Regions from separate parts of the Kitasatospora sp. NPDC088861 genome, predicted to be linked through region 3. Evidence: predicted binding sites of a transcription regulator. Region 3 holds the regulator's gene; each other region holds the start of a gene.
What was found. The regulator HrcA, encoded in region 3, represses chaperone genes, less so after heat shock. The targets are predictions, from matches to a motif close to TTNGCACTCNGNNNNNCNGAGTGCNAA.

Region 1 (3,274 bases), on a different contig from region 3:
TCACCGCCCGGCATGCCGCCGCCGGCGGCCGCAGCGGCCTTCTCCGGCTTGTCGGCGATGACGGCCTCGGTGGTGAGGAACAGCGCCGCGATGGAGGCGGCGTTCTGCAGCGCGGAGCGGGTCACCTTGGCCGGGTCGATGATGCCCTCGGCGATCAGGTCGACGTAGGTGTTGGTGGCCGCGTTCAGGCCGTGACCGGCGGGGAGGTTGCGCACCTTCTCCACCACGACGCCACCCTCCAGGCCGGCGTTGGTCGCGATCTGCTTGATCGGGGCCTCCAGCGCGACCTTGACGATGTTGGCACCGGTGGCCTCGTCGCCCTCCAGCTCCAGCTTGTCGAAGGCGACCGAGGCCTGGAGCAGCGCGACGCCACCACCGGCGACGATGCCCTCCTCGACGGCGGCCTTCGCGTTGCGGACGGCGTCCTCGATGCGGTGCTTGCGCTCCTTGAGCTCCACCTCGGTGGCCGCGCCGGCCTTGATGACGGCCACGCCGCCGGCCAGCTTGGCGAGGCGCTCCTGGAGCTTCTCGCGGTCGTAGTCCGAGTCGCTGTTCTCGATCTCGGCGCGGATCTGGTTCACGCGGCCGGCGACCTGCTCGCTGTCACCGCCACCGTCGACGATGGTGGTCTCGTCCTTGGTGATGACCACCTTGCGGGCGGTGCCCAGCAGGTCGATGCCGGCGTTCTCCAGCTTGAGGCCGACCTCCTCGGAGATCACGGTGCCACCGGTGAGGATGGCGATGTCGCCGAGCATGGCCTTGCGGCGGTCGCCGAAGCCCGGGGCCTTGACGGCGACGGACTTGAAGGTGCCGCGGATCTTGTTCACGACCAGGGTCGACAGGGCCTCGCCCTCGACGTCCTCGGCGATGATGACGAGCGGCTTGCCGCTCTGCATGACCTTCTCCAGCAGCGGCAGCAGGTCCTTGACCGAGCCGATCTTGGAGTTGGCGATGAGGATGTAGGGGTCCTCGAAGGTCGCCTCCATGCGCTCCAGGTCGGTCGCGAAGTAGGCGGAGATGTAGCCCTTGTCGAAGCGCATGCCCTCGGTGAGCTCGAGCTCCAGACCGAAGGTGTTGCTCTCCTCGACGGTGATGACGCCTTCCTTGCCGACCTTGTCCATGGCCTCGGCGATGAGCTCGCCGATCTGGGTGTCGGCGGCCGAGATGGAGGCGGTGGAGGCGATCTGCTCCTTGGTCTCCACGTCCTTGGCCTGGGCCAGCAGCTGGTCGGAGACGGCGGCGACGGCCTTCTCGATGCCGCGCTTCAGGGCCATCGGGTTGGCGCCGGCGGCGACGTTGCGCAGACCCTCGCGAACCAGGGCCTGGGCGAGCACGGTGGCGGTGGTGGTGCCGTCACCCGCGACGTCGTCGGTCTTCTTGGCGACCTCCTTGACGAGCTCCGCGCCGATCTTCTCGTAGGGGTCCTCGAGCTCGATCTCCTTGGCGATGGAGACACCGTCGTTGGTGATCGTGGGGGCGCCCCACTTCTTCTCCAGCACGACGTTGCGACCCTTGGGGCCGAGCGTGACCTTCACTGCGTCGGCGAGCTGGTTCATGCCACGCTCAAGGCCGCGGCGAGCTTCCTCATCAAAGGCGATGATCTTGGCCATCAGAAGTGGTCCTCCGGGACACGGTCGACTGCTCGGACCAAGGGGTGCCCGCGACGGACGGCCCTGGTGTGCGGGGGTCCTTTCCCCTACCGCTCCCGGGGGCCTCACCGACCCGGTCCGCTGTCACTCTCACGCTGTGAGTGCTAACGCCAATAATTAGCACTCGGGGTGGTCGAGTGCAAGCCCAATCGCGATCCCGCGAGCCGCCCGGGGCGCTCCCGCCGACCCGCGCAACTCCCCGCCGGGGAACGCCGACGGGCCCGTACGACGCGTGTCGCACGGGCCCGTCGAGAAGCGAGTGGTCACCAGCCGTGGGCCGCGCCGAGCTCCTGGGGTCGGAAGGGGGTCACACCGCGGCGCGGACCATGTCCGCCTGCGGGCCCTTCTGTCCCTGGGAGATCTCGAACTCGACCCGCTGGCCCTCCTCGAGGGTGCGGTAGCCGTCCATCTGGATCGCGCTGTAGTGGACGAAGACGTCCGCACCACCGTCGACCGCGATGAAGCCGTAGCCCTTCTCCGCGTTGAACCACTTGACGGTGCCCTGAGCCATTCCGAACTCCCCTAGTGCTGTGCTGGCCCTTCACGCGCCCGCAGGTCGCGGGCCCGGGTCTGGTTTGAAGGCCGGCCCGGGGAACCCCCCCTGGGCGCAGCCGTGCACGCCGCAACCCTCCGCCGGGGGTGCCTGACGGCGCCCTGTGAGCGGGTGATTACGTCGACCGCGGCTGAATGTATCCGGATCGACGCCCTCTGCAACAGGGTCAGCTGCGGGGAATTCCGGCACCACGCCAAGGGGCAGGACGGGCCAAAGCGGGAGGAATTCGGCATTTCACGCCGGACATAGCGGACGGATTACTGCAAATCCCCGCGGGAATTCTGACATCTGCCTGACATGTTTCACGGCCCAGGCACCCGACCGGTCTCAGCGGCCGGACGACCGTCCGGCGATTCGCGGGTGATTCGCGGGTGAGGATGAGGGGAAGCCCTGTTCCCAACCGAGCCACACTCTACTCCGACTTGACCCCGCCATATTCCCGCCGAAATGCGGCCGGCCGCCCGTGCGTACGGAGAACGGAATTCCGTACGCGCGGACGGCCGGTCGGACGAGCGGCTCGGGCGGGGTGCCCGGATCGGGGCGCGGCTCAGCAGCCGCCGGCCACCGCCGGGATGATCGAGACGCTGGCGCCGTCCGCGATCCCGGTCGCCAGGCCCTCGGCGAAGCGCACGTCGTCGTCGTTCACGTAGACGTTGACGAAGCGGCGCAGCTTGCCGGCGTCGTCCAGGATGCGGGCGGCGATCCCCGCGTGGTTCTTCTCCAGGTCGGCGATGACCTCGCCCAGGGTGGCGCCCTCGGCGGCCACCTCGGCGGCGCCGCCGGTGTAGGTGCGCAGGATGGTGGGGATACGGACGTTGGCGCTCATGGTTCTCCTAGCGGACAGGGCCCAGCGGGGTGGGGGGATTCAGGCGGACGCGAGGCCGGCGTCGTGGAAGGACGCCAGGGTCGGGCGGATGACGGCGGTCATCCCGGCCCCGGCGACGGCGTCCAGGGTCTTCAGGCCGTCGCCGGTGTTGATCGCGACGGTCTCCTTGGCCGGGTCCAGCTGGCCGGTCTCCACCAGCTTCTTCAGCACGCCGACGGTCACCCCGCCCGCGGTCTCGGCGAAGAC
Region 2 (3,274 bases), on a different contig from region 3:
TGGCGTCCTCCAGGCGGTGCTTGCGCTCCTTCAGCTCCACCTCGGTGGCGGCGCCGACCTTGATGACGCAGACGCCGCCGGCCAGCTTGGCCAGGCGCTCCTGCAGCTTCTCGCGGTCCCAGTCGGAGTCGGTGGCGGCGATCTCACCCTTGATCTGGGCGACGCGGCCGGCCACGGCCTCGGTGTCACCGGCACCGTCGACGACGGTGGTCTCGTCCTTGGTGATGGTCACGCGGCGGGCGGTGCCCAGCACGTCCACGCCGACCTGGTCGAGCTTGAGGCCGACCTCCTCGGAGATGACCGTGCCGCCGGTCAGGGTGGCCAGGTCGCCGAGGATCGCCTTGCGGCGGTCGCCGAAGCCCGGGGCCTTGACGGCGACCGCGTTGAAGGTGCCGCGGATCTTGTTCACCACGAGGGTGGACAGCGCCTCGCCGTCGACGTCCTCGGCGATGATCAGCAGCGGCCGGGAGGCACCGCCCTGGAGGATCTTCTCCAGCAGCGGCAGCAGCTCCTGGATGGAGGAGATCTTGCCCTGGTTGATCAGGATGTACGGGTCCTCCAGGACCGCCTCCTGCCGCTCCGCGTCGGTGACGAAGTACGGCGACAGGTAGCCCTTGTCGAACTGCATGCCCTCGGTGAAGTCCAGCTCCACGCCGAAGGTGTTCGACTCCTCGACGGTGATGACACCGTCCTTGCCGACCTTGTCGATCGCCTCGGCGATCAGCTCGCCGACCTGGGTGTCCTGGGCGGAGAGGGACGCGACGGCGGCGACGTCGTCCTTGCCCTCGATCTCGCGGGCCACCGAGAGCAGGTGCTCGGAGACGGCGGCGACGGCCTTGTCGATGCCCTTCTTCAGGGCGGCCGGGCCGGCACCGGCGGCGACGTTGCGCAGGCCCTCGTTGACCAGGGCCTGGGCCAGCACGGTGGCGGTGGTGGTGCCGTCACCCGCGACGTCGTTGGTCTTGGTGGCGACCTCCTTGACGAGCTGCGCGCCAAGGTTCTCGTACGGGTCGTCCAGCTCGACCTCACGGGCGATGGTGACACCGTCGTTGGTGATGGTCGGGGCGCCGAACTTCTTGTCGATGACGACGTTGCGGCCCTTGGGGCCGATGGTCACCTTGACGGTGTCGGCCAGCTTGTTGACACCGCGCTCCAGCGAGCGGCGGGCGTCCTCGTTGAACTGCAGGATCTTCGCCATGTTCCCTATTCCCTCGGGGCTTCGGCCGGCCCACCGGCCGCCGGACTACGTGAACCAACAACCACGCCCCGGGCCCCTGTCACTTGGGACACGGATCCGGGGCGGGTCGGAACGACTTACTTCTCGATGATGGCGAGAACGTCGCGGGCGGAAAGAACCAGGTACTCCTCGCCCTGGTACTTCACCTCGGTGCCGCCGTACTTCGAGTACAGGACGATGTCACCGACGGCGACGTCGAGCGGCAGACGCTGGCCGTCCTCGAAGCGGCCCGGGCCGACGGCCAGGACGACGCCCTCCTGGGGCTTCTCCTTGGCGGTGTCCGGGATAACCAGGCCGGAGGCCGTGGTGGTCTCGGCGTCGAGCGGCTGGACCACGATGCGGTCCTCAAGCGGCTTGATGGCAACCTTGCTGCTGGTGGTCACGTCCGAGCTCCCCTTCGGAGATTACGGGGTTTCTAACGGGTAGGAGCGAACCTGTGGGCCTGCCGTCGCGGGGGTCAGGCACACGTCTTCGCGTTAGCACTCCCCCAGTGGGGAGTGCCAAGGACGACCATAGGCCGGTGTTAGCACTCAGTCAACCAGAGTGCCAACGGCGCGCCCGGGCATCCCGAACCGCGGGCGCGGAGCCGTACTCCTGTGCGACCACCCCGCCCCGGGCGGACTCCCGCCGCGAACCGCGACCCCGCCCACCGCGCCGGCCGTCGGAGCCGGTGGGGCCGCCAACCCGCCAGAATGGCCCCGTGGACACCGAGAACCTCCAACCCCTACTGGCCCCCGAGGGCCAGGCCCTGCTCGCCGAACTGCGCGAGTTCACGCCCGAGGAGGAGCTGGCGCTGGCCACCAGGCTGCGGCGGGAGCACCCGGCCGAGCTGGTGTCGGCGGCCTTCGGGCAGGCCCGGCTGCGGCAGCGGGCGCGGGCGAAGTTCGGGGCGGACGCCGACCTGATGTACTTCACGCCCAACGGCGTCGAGCAGTCCACCCGGCGCAGCGTGGCCGAGTGGCGGGCGCGCCGCTTCGCCGAGCTGGGCGTCCGCCGGCTGGCCGACCTGTGCTGCGGCATCGGCGGGGACGTGCTGGCGCTGGCCAGGGCCGGGATCGAGGTGCTGGCCGTCGACAAGGACCCGGCGGCCTGCGCCGCCACCGCCGCCAACGCGGCCGCGCTGGGCCTGGCCGACCTGGTCCGGGTGCGCTGCGCGGACGTCGCCGAGGTGGACGTCACCGGCTACGACGCGGTGTTCACCGACCCGGCGCGGCGGACGGCGCGCGGCCGGGTGTTCGACCCGGAGGCGTACGCCCCACCGCTCTCCTGGGCGATCGAGGCCGGCCGCCGGACCCCGATCGGCGCGCTGAAGGTGGCCCCGGGCATCCCGCACGAGGCCGTCCCGGCCGACGCCGAGGCGGAGTGGGTCTCCGACCACGGCGACGTGAAGGAGGCGGTGCTCTGGTTCGGCACCGGGGCCGCCCGCCCGCACCGCGCCACCCTGCTGCCGCAGGCCGCCAGCCTCACCGGCGGCGACCTGCCCGACCCGCCGGCCGGCCCGGTCGGGCGCTACCTGTACGAGCCGGACGGCGCGGTGATCCGGGCCCACCTGGTGGCCGAGGTGGCCGAGCAGGTGGGCGGTCGGCTGATCGACCCGAAGATCGCCTACCTGACCTCGGACCAGCTGGTGGCCACCCCGTACGCGCACGCCTTCGAGCTCACCGACGTGCTGCCGTTCCACATCAAGCGGCTGAAGGCGCTGCTGCGCGAGCGCGGGGTCGGCACGGTGGTGATCAAGAAGCGCGGGATGGCGATCACCCCGGAGGAGCTGCGCCGCCAGCTCAAGCCCTCCGGGCCGAACGCCGTCACGGTGATCCTCAGCCGCACCGACAACGGGCCGCTGATGATGCTCGGCCGACCCGCCTGAGGCGGCTGCGCGGCGGGCGCCCGGACTACGAGGCGGGCGCCTGGATGTAGTCCTCCAGCCGGGCCACCGAGAAGCCCTGCTCCTGGATCCGGGCCAGCAGGTCGCCGAACATCTGGGTCATCGTGGCGCCCTTGAGCTCCTTCGGGCCGCGGAAGTGCGCCAGGATGATG
Region 3 (3,274 bases):
GATCTGGCCGGTGACCTTGGTGAGCGCGGAGGCGAGGGCGCTGGGCCGGCCGGTGAGCTGGGCGGCGGCGCGGTCGGCGGCGAGTTCCCGGTAGCGGGACAGGAGCCGGGTGAGCAGGAAGCTGATGGCGTAGACGACCATCGACACCAGCGGGATGATCAGGGCGACGATGGCCGCGTTCTGGTCGTTGTTGTTGCGGTTGCCGCCCATGAACCCGCCGTACATGGCGATCCGGGTCATGGCCCCGGCGAGGACGCCGAGGAAGCCGGCGATGGTCATCACCGCGACGTCCCGGTGGGCGACGTGGGACAGCTCGTGGGCGAGGACGCCCTCCAGTTCCTCGGGCTCCAGCCGTCGCAGCAGGCCGGTGGTGACGCACACCACGGCGTTCTGCGGGTTGCGGCCGGTGGCGAAGGCGTTCGGCATGTCGTTGTCGGCGACCGCCACCCGGGGTTTGGGCATGTCGGCCAGCGCGCAGAGCCGGTCGATGGTGCCGTGCAGTTGCGGGTACTGCTCAGGGGTCACCTGGTGGGCGCCCATCGCCCGTTCGGTGATCTTGTCGCTGAACCAGAACTGGGCCACGAACAGCCCGCCGGAGATCAGGACGATCAGTGGCCAGGCGCCGCGCAGCAGCACGATCAGCAGACCGGTGAAACCGACGTACAGCAGCCCGATCACGAACATCGTCACGACCATGCGGCCGGTCAGACCGCGGTCGGGCGCGAAACGGGTGTGCTGGCCCGAGCTCGACATTGCTTGCTCCTCCATTCGCCGTCGTCTTCGATGCTGCCACCCGGACGGCCCCGCGGCACCACCCCCGCGCCGGGAACTGCGGGCAGGATCACTCCGGCCGGGCCGTTCCTGCCGTTGGGCCCGGGCCTTACACTGGCAGGTACGGTTTTGGCACTCGCAGGTTCAGAGTGCCAAAGCGGGTGCCGGAGCCGGGATCCTCCCGGAGCGGGCAGCAGCATGCGTGACACGAACGGACAACGTGCGAAGACGGAGGTGTGTGCCCCATGGCCGGTGAGGTTCGCCAGCTGGACGACCGCAAGCTCGCCGTGCTCCGCGCGATCGTCCAGGACTACGTGGGCACCGAGGAGCCGGTCGGCTCCAAGGCCCTGGTGGAGCGGCACAACCTCGGAGTCTCCCCGGCGACCGTCCGCAACGACATGGCGGCGCTGGAGGAGGAGGGCTACATCCACCAGCCGCACACCAGCGCCGGGCGCATCCCCACCGACAAGGGGTACCGCCTGTTCGTCGACAAGCTCGCCGAGGTCAAGCCGATGAGCGCCCCCGAGCGCCGGGCGATCCGGCACTTCCTGGACGGCGCCGTCGACCTGGACGACGTGGTCATGCGGACGGTGCGGCTGCTCGCCCAGCTCACCCGGCAGGTCGCGGTGGTGCAGTACCCCTCGCTGTCGCGGTCCACCGTCCGGCACATCGAGCTGGTGGCGCTGGCCCCGACCAAGGTGATGCTGGTCCTGATCACCAACACCGGCCGGGTCGAGCAGCGGATGGTCGACTGCCCGGGCCCGGTCGGCGAGACGGTCCTGGCAGACCTGCGGGCCCGGATCAACGCGCGGGCCGTCGGCCAGCGGCTGCCGGACGTGCCGGGGTTCCTGGAGGAGCTCCCGGCGGGTTTCGAGCCGCCGGACCGCCCGACCGTCAGCACGGTCCTGGCGACGCTGTTCGAAGCGCTCGCCGAGCAGAACGAGGAGCGGATCATGCTGGCCGGCACGGCCAACCTGACCCGCTTCGGGCACGACTTCCCCCTGACCATCCAGCCGGTGCTGGAAGCCCTGGAGGAGCAGGTCGTCCTGCTCCGCCTCCTGGGTGAGACGGCGGACGCCGCGATGACGGTCCGGATCGGGCGGGAGATCGCCTACGAGGGGCTGAATTCCACCTCGGTGGTGTCGGTCGGTTACGGTTCGGGCGACGAGAGCGTGGCCAAACTGGGTGTGATCGGTCCGACCCGGATGGACTATCCGGGCACAATGGGGGCGGTGCGTGCGGTGGCGCGGTACGTGGGCCAGATCCTGGCCGAGTCGTAGCACAGGCCGCCGTCGGAACCTCTGACGGCGGTGTCCAGTCGCAGCACTACTACAGGCGGAACAAGCGGAGCATTTGGTGGCCACGGACTACTACGCGGTACTCGGCGTCCGACGGGATGCGGGGCAGGACGAGATCAAGAAGGCCTTCCGGCGCCTGGCACGCGAACTGCACCCGGACGTCAACCCGGACCCGAAGACGCAGGAGCGGTTCAAGGAGATCAACGCCGCTTACGAGGTGCTCTCCGACCCGCAGAAGCGCCAGGTCTACGACCTCGGAGGTGACCCGCTCTCGCCGGGCGGCGGGGGCGCGGGCGGCTTCGGCGCGGGGGCGGCCGGCTTCGGCTTCTCCGACATCATGGACGCCTTCTTCGGCGCCGCGGCCGGCCAGCGCGGCCCGCGCTCGCGCACCCGCCGCGGCCAGGACGCCATGATCCGGCTGGAGATCACCCTGGAGGAGGCCGCCTTCGGCACCACCAAGGAACTCCAGGTCGACACCGCCGTCACCTGCACCACGTGCAGCGGCGAGGGCGCGGCCCCCGGCACCTCCGCGCAGACCTGCGACATGTGTCGCGGCAGGGGCGAGGTCTCCCAGGTCACCCGGTCGTTCCTGGGCCAGGTCATGACCTCCCGTCCCTGCCCGCAGTGCCAGGGCTTCGGCACCGTCGTGCCGACCCCGTGCCCGGAGTGCGCCGGCGACGGCAGGGTCCGCGCCCGGCGCACCCTGACCGTCAAGATCCCGGCCGGTGTCGACAACGGCACCCGGATCCAGCTGGCCGGCGAGGGCGAGGTCGGCCCCGGCGGCGGCCCGGCCGGCGACCTGTACGTCGAGATCGCCGAGACCACCCACACCGTCTTCCAGCGGCGCGGGGACGACCTGCACTGCACCGTCACCATCCCGATGACGGCCGCGTCCCTCGGCACCCAGGTGCCGCTGCAGACCCTGGACGGGCTGGAGGAGGTCGACATCCGGCCCGGCACCCAGTCCGGCCAGTCGATCCCGCTGCACGGCCGCGGCATCACGCACCTGCGCGGCGGCGGCCGGGGCGACCTGATAGTGCATGTCGAGGTGCAGACGCCCACCAAGCTCGACCCCGAGCAGGAGGAGCTGCTGCGCCGGCTCGCGGTGCTGCGCGGCGAGGAGCGGCCGTCCGGCCAGTTCGCGCCGGGCCAGCAGGGCCTGTTCTCGCGCCTCAAGGACGCGTTCAACGGCCGCTAGGCCCTAG

Region 1: a site for HrcA is predicted at 1,767-1,793, ahead of groL (chaperonin GroEL). Genes of this name have one in related genera too.
Region 2: a site for HrcA is predicted at 1,761-1,787, ahead of groES (co-chaperone GroES). Genes of this name have one in related genera too.

Annotation. Positions count from the first base shown of each region.
Region 1 is NZ_JBIVJF010000019.1:8,625-11,898, reverse strand. Features, by position in the region: gene groL (chaperonin GroEL) at 1-1,610, opposite strand, end outside; gene ACIP37_RS26620 (cold-shock protein) at 1,957-2,160, opposite strand; gene ACIP37_RS26615 (MoaD/ThiS family protein) at 2,750-3,028, opposite strand; gene thrC (threonine synthase) at 3,068-3,274, opposite strand, start outside.
Region 2 is NZ_JBIVJF010000014.1:147,564-150,837, reverse strand. Features, by position in the region: gene groL (chaperonin GroEL) at 1-1,198, opposite strand, end outside; gene groES (co-chaperone GroES) at 1,315-1,620, opposite strand; gene ACIP37_RS23575 (SAM-dependent methyltransferase) at 1,938-3,104, shown strand; gene ACIP37_RS23570 (polysaccharide deacetylase family protein) at 3,130-3,274, opposite strand, start outside.
Region 3 is NZ_JBIVJF010000003.1:123,680-126,953, forward strand. Features, by position in the region: gene htpX (zinc metalloprotease HtpX) at 1-753, opposite strand, end outside; gene hrcA (heat-inducible transcriptional repressor HrcA) at 1,017-2,051, shown strand; gene dnaJ (molecular chaperone DnaJ) at 2,128-3,267, shown strand.